3 regions of the Paenibacillus barengoltzii G22 genome follow, and region 3 is predicted to be linked to each of the others. Evidence: riboswitches for the same ligand, from Rfam matches in the RefSeq annotation. Region 3 holds a riboswitch; each other region holds the start of a gene.
The links. A riboswitch is a leader RNA that binds a small molecule or an ion and turns the genes downstream of it on or off. The one in region 3 is predicted to bind cyclic di-GMP.

Region 1: another riboswitch for cyclic di-GMP. It lies ahead of C812_RS22160 (anti-repressor SinI family protein); the one in region 3 lies ahead of C812_RS10445 (CheR family methyltransferase).
Region 2: another riboswitch for cyclic di-GMP. It lies ahead of C812_RS22400 (glycosyl hydrolase family 28-related protein); the one in region 3 lies ahead of C812_RS10445 (CheR family methyltransferase).

The regions. Positions count from the first base shown of each region.
Region 1 covers NZ_KE159652.1:351,112-354,391, forward strand. The annotation lists gene C812_RS01720 (helix-turn-helix domain-containing protein) at 75-410, opposite strand; gene sipW (signal peptidase I SipW) at 499-1,131, opposite strand; cyclic di-GMP riboswitch class I at 1,701-1,785, shown strand; gene C812_RS22160 (anti-repressor SinI family protein) at 1,820-1,987, shown strand; gene C812_RS01730 (DnaD domain protein) at 2,189-3,280, shown strand, end outside.
Region 2 covers NZ_KE159654.1:590,882-594,161, reverse strand. The annotation lists gene C812_RS17435 (glycosyltransferase family 4 protein) at 1-877, shown strand, start outside; cyclic di-GMP riboswitch class I at 997-1,084, shown strand; cyclic di-GMP riboswitch class I at 1,194-1,281, shown strand; gene C812_RS22400 (glycosyl hydrolase family 28-related protein) at 1,360-2,757, shown strand; gene C812_RS17425 (YveK family protein) at 3,092-3,280, shown strand, end outside.
Region 3 covers NZ_KE159653.1:466,814-470,093, reverse strand. The annotation lists gene C812_RS10455 (SDR family NAD(P)-dependent oxidoreductase) at 1-268, opposite strand, end outside; gene C812_RS10450 (RCC1 domain-containing protein) at 440-1,333, shown strand; cyclic di-GMP riboswitch class I at 1,802-1,891, shown strand; gene C812_RS10445 (CheR family methyltransferase) at 2,043-2,855, shown strand; gene C812_RS10440 (protein-glutamate methylesterase/protein-glutamine glutaminase) at 2,875-3,280, shown strand, end outside.

The sequences.
Region 1 (3,280 bases), on a different contig from region 3:
ACAAAAGCGCGAGTGCCTCGGGATACCTCTGAGGTCTCGCGCTTTTTCTCTGTGTACATTTACTAGTTGTATCGTTATTCCTGCTGGGTTCGCTTCCATTTCTGATATTCAAGGAAATCCTTAAATTCCTTCTTGCTGACGCCCGAAGTCATCGCTTCCTGCACCAACTCCGACCATTCCGGATCAAGTAATTCCGGTGCGGGGCGGTCGCCGTACAATAGCAGGTTGATCGAGACGTTGAGAGCGTCGGCTATCTTCTGGATGAAGGAAATCGAGGGATTCGATTGAATATTACGCTCCACGTTGCTGAGGTAGGATTTTGCCACATCCGCCTTCTCCGCCAGCTCGGACAAGGAGTACCCTCGGTCTTGCCGTAGTTTCTGAATACGCTCGCCTATATGTTCTGCCATGTAGCCGTCGCCCTTCTATCAGAAAAATATTTTTTGATGTCATTATATCAGAATAAATGATATCGGACAAAGGTGTTAAGTCGGATGTTCAACGATGCATTTGTCCTTGTTCGGCTTGGTTTGATGCGTCAATTCTGGCTGGGGACTTCGCGTCCGACTGCAAATGATGCACTTCCGGTTTTTCATCTTCTAGTCTGGCGATCGCTTTCCACAGGACAACAACCGTATAAAGAAATAAGAGGAGTCCTGGGAGGATCAACAGGGTGACCTTCCCTGTTTTCGAATCGGCAAAACTTAAAATATAGCCCGCGTACGGTATGTTTAATCCGGTATATACGCCGGTTACATGCGCAGGGTGTACCAGTTTCACATCGGCAGCATTGTTATTATCGCCTTTTGTTCGATACAGCACCTGGCCGCTGTGTTCGTCCTGTGTCACCTCAACAATCCGGTGGGTTATCCGCTTGTTATCCCTGGACTGAAAGGTGATGACGTCGCTGACGTTAAAACGGGTCATATCTCCGCCCGGTTGAATGATCACGACGGAACCTCTTGGGATGACAGGGTCCATTGAGTCGGACAGAACTGTGCTTAGCTGATAACCATAGATGGTCGATTCGCTATCGAAAACCTTTGAGAGTACCACTGAGCCCGCCACGGTAAAGAAGGCCGCCGCCATTAGGAACGTCAGCGCGTTGCCTAACCATTTACGAATGCGCATGATATTCACCTACTTCCGAAGGAATCGCGTTCTCTTACGCCAACGTCGTCCTCCCCATCCTTCGGCTCGGACAGAATCGGCAGGTTTCATTTCCGTGTGATCCTCGCGTACGTTGGTGAATTCGCCAAAGCTTGTGTCAACCTGGCGGGTTCATAAGTGCAGAGTCGAGAAAATCAATTCGGATTACTTCCTGTTGTTCGCTATTAATTTCGTTATTGAGAACGGATGCTGTGATTCGAATATACCCGAAATGTTTAAGGATAGGAAAGGCGAAAATCCAGCAATTTGTTCTTAAACAGGAACAATTATCTTTCTTTTCCTGAGAATATCTAGTAATTTTCATCCGTTTTCACAGTTTGTGTTCTCTATAAGAAACAATGTTTAGCTCTCGATCAGTGTCGAATTTTGGCCCAATCTGACAAGAGGGTTCGGGATTAAACAAAATAAGCTATCTTTTTCGACGAAAACGGGTTGGTGAATTTACGTAGAATGACATACTTTTCAAATTTTAGACGCTATAATAATTAGCAAGATGCTTACTAACTAAGGAGATGCATTAGCTCAGAAGCACCAGATAAGGGTAAACCTGCTGAAAAGCAGGGGCGCAAAGTCTCAGATCTAAGGTAGGAATACTAAGATGGCTGGACTGCCTGGGACAAAACCAAATGATCTTAGGAGGAGATTGTTGTTGAAGAAATCCGCCCAGGTTATTTCTTATGACCCCGGCAACGTTGACCCGGAATGGGTGATTTTACTCGCCATGGCAAAAGAGGAGGGGGTCTCGATTGATGAAGTTCGGCGTTTTTTAGCCGGAGATCGCTCTTATTTAGAAGAGTGGCATTTACATAACAAATAGATGAAGAAGAAGAGAGGTCAAGGGCCGCCCTATCAGGGGGCGGTTCTTTTTTTGGGGTTATTCGACCGAGAACATAAGCCCTGGTGCAGCTCAGGAAGAAAAAGGGAGATTTTTGTAGGCTGGGGGCGATTCAGGACGACGTCTTTTATGCTAAAATAGAGGAAGTCTATTTGGACGTGATAGGGAAGGAGCGATGAAGCCGTGCGCATGAACAACATGCTGCATTTTACTGAAAATCACCGTTATTGCGTATATCGTGACTTCGGACTCAGTCCCGTCGATGGCAGAATGCTAGGTTTGATCTATCAACCGATGGTCGGGGCGTTCGCAATTTCGCTGTACCGATTGCTTGCGGAGCATGTTCCCCAGGAGCAGGTTGGATATTCGGAGGTGGAGCAGCAGCGGAAGCTGTTCCTGACCCTTGGCCTCGATCCAAGCGAGAAAGGGCGGAAGTTTCTGATTGAGCAGACATCCCGGTTGGAGGCGGTCGGGCTGCTTCAGACGAACCGGCTCTATGTTCCGGACAGCGATGATTATATTTACGAATATGAGCTTCAGGCCCCGCTGGCACCGGCGGAATTTTTCCGGACACAGCATCTGACTTTGCTGCTGCGAGATAAGATCGGGAAGTTCGCGGTGCTGTCTCTGCGGGAGCAGTTGTTCCGCGGAGAACCGGAGGCATGGTCAGGAGTTGGCCTGAATAAGGAAAATATTACGGTTCCGTTCTATGAGATCTTTGAGCTGAACACGCATTCGATAGATTATGAGCTGGAGCAGGCGATCGCCGAGACGTCGATCGCTAGGCAGCCGGGGCTCAAGCTGGCGCTGGAAGAGGATGCGATCAACTATGCGGACATCATCCTGCGTTTTCCGCGCGAGTCCCAGAACCGCTCCTTCGTTGAGGCGCTGCGCTTTGACCCGGAAGGGATGGGGGTGGTGAATTATGTGGCCCGCAAGTACGATTTAAGCGTCCAGGATATTTGCCGGCTGTTGGACGAGGACGGGGTCTTTGATCCAGGCGGCGGGATCCTGTTGGATGCGCTCCAGCACAGGGCCAACCTGCAGTTCCGCCAAGGCAAGCGCCGTCAGGAGGAACGCGAGGTGGCTTATGGCAAAATCGTCGCGTTGCGCGGTGAGGAGCCGCAGGCAGAAGACGATTCCGTTCAAGCGGGGGGCGTGGCGGAGGAGGTTGCGGTCCAGATGGAGTATTACGTGGACGTACCGCCGCAATTCCAAAGCAAATGCGATATTCATCAATATAATATGATGCTTCGCAATGAGCCGTATACCCGG
Region 2 (3,280 bases), on a different contig from region 3:
TATTCATTGTCATACCCCTATGGGCGGAGTGTTAACGAGACTGGCTGCCCGCCAAAGTCGAAGGAAAGGCACGAAAGTCGTCTATACTGCTCATGGTTTTCATTTTTACAAGGGGGCTTCTCGCATCAATTGGTTGATCTACTATCCGGTGGAGAAGTGGCTTTCTCGGTATACTGACGTTCTGGTAACGATGAATGATGAGGATTTCGAGCGGGCTAAACGAGGGAAATTCAAACCGGGGCTCATCCATTTTGTGCATGGGGTCGGGATCAGCTTCGAGAGATTTAAACCGCCTACAGCGGAACAAAAGCGGCAATTGCGAGAAGAGTATGGCGTCGGACAAGACCGTTTTGTTCTCATATATGCGGCGGAAATGATTCATCGCAAGAACCAGACGCTCCTGCTGGAGACGATCCAAAAATTAAAGGATGCCATTCCGAATGTGCAGCTGCTGCTTGCCGGCAAAGGGAAACTGGAGGCGTTCTACAAAAGTCTCGTTGCTGAGAAAGGGCTGGAACCTTATGTTACCTTTCTCGGACACCGGAAGGACATGGAGAACATTTACGCATTGGCGGATGTAGCGGTATCCTCGAGCCGGCAGGAGGGCTTGCCGGTCAATATTATGGAGGCGATCGCCAGCGGCCTTCCTGTGGTGGCAACTCGGGTAAGGGGAAACCGGGACCTTGTCGGGGAAGGCGTCCATGGATTTCTGGTCGAGCTCGGCGATGCCGATGCCTTTGCTGATCGGATTCTGCAGTTATATCACGATCCCTTGCTTCGGCAGGAGATAGCTGCAAGACGAGATCTGCTTACGGGGACGTATGCGATTGAGAACGTGCTGGAGGAATTAACCTCTGTCTATAAAGACCGGATGTGAATCAGGCATCCAATGGAACATTTTGTCGTCTAGTAAAATATTAGTAGAGTGCTAGTTTACAGATTCATAGATGATATGCTACTATAGAACCATAATCTAACATATTTTAAGCCTGCAATGTCGAATAAAGGCAAACCGCTCGAAAGGGTGGGACGCAAAGCTACAGGGGCTTCGTGATCGAGGATCACATGCCAGCCAGCTCCCTACATACAGGTTTCCGATGAGGAACCTTATAACTATAGTTATTTGGTTCTTTTTTTATTGACTCGAACCTCAGAAACTGACTCCACTCCAAACCTCAGAATTGAATACGAGAACATCGAAAAGGCAAACCGCATGAAAGTGCGGGACGCAAAGCTACAGGGGCTTCGTGGTCGCAGATCACATGCCAGCCAGTTCCCGAAAGTTTTCAGGATGAGATAGAAGGCTTCCTGAAACGGGGGCTTTCTATTTTTTATCCTATCGAATTTGAGGTGTCCTTTATGGCAGCAAATCAATCGATTAAGAAATTCGTGCTCATCACGTTGGTCGTTGCAGTCGGATTCCTATTTAACTTCTCTATAAATCCGGTGGCTGCGTACGCTGAGCCAAAGGACGCCCAAATGATTAATGTGAAGGATCAAGGTGCCAAAGGCGATGGAGTGACTGACGATACGTCGGCAATTCAACGGGCTTTGGATCTCGCAGCAAGCAGCAAAGGAACGGTATATTTACCTGAAGGCACATACTTGGTGAATCCAGTGAACACGCTGATCGTTGAGAGCGGAACTACGCTTAAAGGCGAAGGCAAGAAGTCGATCATTCAAGCAGATGCTCACAAATTTGGATGGGAAATGATCCATGCATCGGGTACTGGGATTGAAATTTCCGACTTGATGCTGGATGGCAATCATGCCGTAAATCGTGTTCTGGTTATCGGGGGAGGCAGCTCCTTCGTCAAGGTGAATCGGATCGCGGCAGCCAATGCGACGCATAGCAGTGACCCGGCCAGCGATTATTATACGGGTGTCGTCTCGGGGATTGTCATTTATGGCGATACCAATCACATTGAAATCACAAATTCTGAAATTTATAATATCAAGGCTGTGAATCTGACAGCCGGCAGCTTGATCTCCAGAGGCATCTATATTACAACAACCTGGGGATCGGCAGAGAAGGTTGCATCGAACGTTCGAATCACGAACTCCAACATCCATCACATCGGTTCAGCCGACGATGGGGACGGGATTTTCTATGAAGACCCGAACCTGGATCGTGGGACGGGCCGGGACGCGGGCAGCTTGATTGCCAACAATACCTTCAGCTTCAACGCTAAACGTGCGATCAAGATTTACGCCCAAGGGATTACGGTCAGCGGCAATGTCATCACGAACTCCTATCTCAATAACAACTATTACGAAGGTAAAGATAAAGGTCAGTTGGCTCCTGACATGTACGCTGGCATCAGCGTCTACGCTTCGAACAACAGCATTTCGGACAATCGCATTGAAGGGGTTGGCAGTTATTACGCTGCGATTGAAGTCAGCGCCGATGAGACCGTTAATCATGTGACCATCAAAGGGAACAAGATTAAAATGGGGCAGCAAAGTGTGATTGCGGGAACCACGGGCATTCGCTTAGGGAATACGAAGAACTTCACCATTTCGAGCAACACGATCGAGCATGCCGAGAAAGGAATCTGGACTTGGCAGAATGCGGAGAACGGAACGGTCGAGGGCAACAAAATTGAAACAACGAAGGGCGGAATCGACCTGACCACCTATCTTGCGAATTGCATCCAGAAGGATATCGTGGTTAAGGACAACATCGTTAAGGGACAAGCCTTCAACATCCAACTGGCAAAATCGAACGTCAATGTTGAGGTAGTATCGAACTTATAATAAATCATCACTTTGATAGAGTTTAACAGGTTTATGAGGAGACAACCGTCTTTTCATAAACCTGTTTTTTGTTTGTCTCTCAAATGCGTCACAAAAAACATTCTTCTCTTGATTGCAATTTGTGTTAATATAAGGTTATATTTAGGTGACTATTTTCCTAGTTTTAAATGCCTATCCTATTTTTTCATGACTGATTTTCTGGGACTTATTTTGGAGTGATATTCTGACATCGACTGAGGTGGAGCTATTGGAAAGTAGCGGTTTGTTTAAAATCTTAAGAAAACACATGATTGCCTTTATTGTTACGCTTCTAGTCTGTGAGGGAGGCGTTTTTTTGGTTAATACGCTGGCCAAACCTCAATATCAAGCGACAGCAAGCTTGGTAGCTACGATTGCTTCTACCGAGGCGGGGACTTACACCGAATTTTTGGCCAGTCAGATGTTAACTAAAACGTATGAGGATGCGATTGAGAGTCGATTTATTGCCAATGAAGCAAAAAATAAACTACAGACCAAGGAAACG
Region 3 (3,280 bases):
TATGGATCAGCACCTGCAGGGCACCAAGCTCCCGTTCTGCTTGCAGCACAAGTTCGTTTGCGTTGGTGCCGGAGCTTAAATCGACATTGCTTACGAGCACTTTGGAGCCGGAAGCCTTAGCCAAGTTGATTTCAGCTGCAATCTCTATGCCATTGGACGGACTGCTTAGCAGGAGATGGGCGCCATCCTTAGCCCAGCGACGGATCAATGCTTTGCCCGTCGGCTGGTCGGCGTCTGTAATCCAAACGACTTGCGGTGATCGCTTCATACATCACCTCCGAATAGCACGCCCAAGTCAGGGCGGCTAGCTATGACACACTTTCATCATAAGTTTCGACCGTTCCGGGTTCGAGACGTGAAACTTATGATTTTGTTTGATTTTTTTAGGAAGCCTTTCGTATGATGGGGATAGCTTGATTTCTTGGCAAGGGGGATAACTATGGAGCCAGTTTCTCCGAAAATATCGGCGTTCCAAGGAGTACACCAGATGAATATCCCTTTAGCGGCTGGCCCGCGGCATTCCGTTGGACTTCGTTCGGACGGTACAGTGATGGCTGTAGGAGATGCCCGAAATGGCCAGTGTGATGTCAGCGATTGGCGGGGGATCGTGGCGGTGGCGGCAGGTAATGTTCATATGGCAACGAACACAGGAAAGTCGCATACCGTAGGGCTTCGTTCGGACGGTACGGTGGTTGCCACGGGCTGGAATGGGCATCAGCAATGCGAAGTGAGCGAATGGAGCGGAGTCGTAAGCATTGCGGCTGGTTGGCGCAGAACGCTTGGGTTAAGAGGCGATGGTACGGTGGTGGCCGTGGGGCGGAATGCGGAAGGCCAATGCGAAGTCAGCAGTTGGCGGGATATCGTGGCGATCGCAGCAGGGGATTGGCATACCGCTGGTCTGAGCGCCGACGGTACCGTGATCATGGCCGGTAACAATCGCTACGGCCAATGTAATGTGAGCCAGTGGCATGATATCAAGTCCGTGGCGGCCGGTTATCTCCACACCGCAGGTCTTCGATCGGATGGCACGGTCGTAGCCACAGGGTCGAACAAGCATCACCAATGCGAGGTAGGGGATTGGCGCGGAATTATGGCAGTTACTGCCGGTAGCTACCATACGGTTGGATTGAAATCGGACGGCACCGTAGTGGCAGCGGGCTCGAATCAATATGGTCAATGCGAGGTCAGCAACTGGCGTGAAATTGTTGCCATTGCCGCAGGATGTGCGCATACGCTTGGTCTAAAGGCGGATGGCTCGGTTGTGGCGACTGGCCATAATGAGTACGGTCAATGTGAGGTTAGCAAGTGGAGAGGGATAAATTTGTTACTTTAACCCTATTTAACACTATCAGCATATCTCATTAATATTGGCCCTTATCATAGAGTACAGAAACTCAAAACACATAGGAGGTTCGAACTCTATGAAACTGGCAAAAAGCATGCGTTTAAAAGCAGCATTTGCGATAACAGCAGCGACAGCTGAAATCGCAATCTCAGGGTCCTTGAGGATGAACTTCCTCCCATAAGCCTTGCTTCCACTTTCACTAAAAAATGTGAGAGGGAGGCAGGGCTTTTTTGGGTTCGGGTGATGTTAGGAAAACTCTCAAAGTTCTGAAATTTGTCTAAAATTAATTTAAAAATAGGACTATACGCCTATCTTACATTTTAAACCTGAAAATTTTCGTTTTGTTCATTGTTTTTTTCAAGACCACTGCTATAATCTTACATAACAAATCGAAATATGTCGAAAATCACTGTCGAATTCGACATAATCTGATCTTTTTCGCATAAACCACCTTCATAATTTTCTGGGCAAAATTACTGAAAAGTAATGACGCAAAGCCATGGGTCTAAAGTTCTGAAATAGAGCTATGATTGCCAGGTTGCCAATGACTGAATTGCTGAATTCATGCATTGACGATGCCCTTCCAGACAACTAGAAGGGTTTTTCTTTTAACGGATAACATGAATTCGGCAACGAAGGTGTAATTCTCAAACGGGAGAGTCTTATGGCTCTCTCTTCGTATAGGGGAGGTGAAGTGATGATTGAAATTTCAGATAAGGAATTTATCAAATTAGCCGGTTATATCAAAACAAATTTTGGGATTCATTTGAGCGACGAGAAGAGAACGTTGGTAATGGGCCGATTGTGGAACGTCTTGAATTCGCTGAACATGGAAAATTTCTCGGACTACTTGAACTATATTGCTACCGATCAGAGCGGCGAAGCCGCAAGAACGTTTATCAATCAGATGACAACCAATCATACATACTTTATGAGAGAATCAGATCATTTTGATTTGTTTCGCGCCAAAGTTCTCCCCGAACAAGTCCCCAAAATCAAAGATCGAGATTTGAGGGTGTGGAGCGCCGGTTGTTCCACCGGGGAGGAAGCCTATACTTTAGCCATCCTGATCAATGAATTTTTTGGAAATGCTCGGCTCGGATGGGATACAAAGCTGTTGGCGACCGATATATCGGAAAAGGTGCTGATTGAAGCTAAGAAAGGGATTTACAGCCGTGAAGAGGTTGCGCTGTTGCCGGAGCGTTGGAAACATAATTATTTTCATCCGCATGGGATGAACCAATATGAAGTGAAGCCCAAAATCAAAAACGAAGTGGTTTTCCGGCGATTTAATCTCATGGATCCGTTCCCCTTCAAAAAGAAGTTTCATGTGATCTTTTGCCGGAATGTGATGATCTATTTTGACGCAAGTACGCGCATGCAACTGATTCACAAATTTTACGACAGTCTAGTCCCCGGAGGGTATTTATTTATTGGTCATTCCGAAACGATCCAACGGGATCACACCAAATTTAAGTACGTGATGCCTGCGGTTTATCGCAAAGAGTAACGATTGGAGAGTTGCCTGGATGCAGGTCAGAAATAAGATTAAAGTTCTGGTCGTAGATGATTCTATGGTGTTTCGCGAAATGATTGCCCGCGGGATTACGACGGACCCTGACATTGAAGTTGTAGCTACAGCTGCGGATCCATTCGAAGCAAGGGACAAGATATTAAAATATCATCCGAATCTCATGGTCTGCGACGTGCAAATGCCGAAAATGAACGGGATTGAATTTCTTCGGCGCTTGCTGCCTCAGTATTCGATTCCCGTTATCGTGGTCAGCGCGATCAGTTCGTCCGTGTTTGACGCCTTAAACGCCGGTGCGATTGATTTTATCTCGAAGCCGGATAACAAGTTATCGCATGTGGAGAAGTTTATCGAAGAACTGATCGAGAAAATCAAGATTGGCTCGAAAGCAAAAATTGTCCATC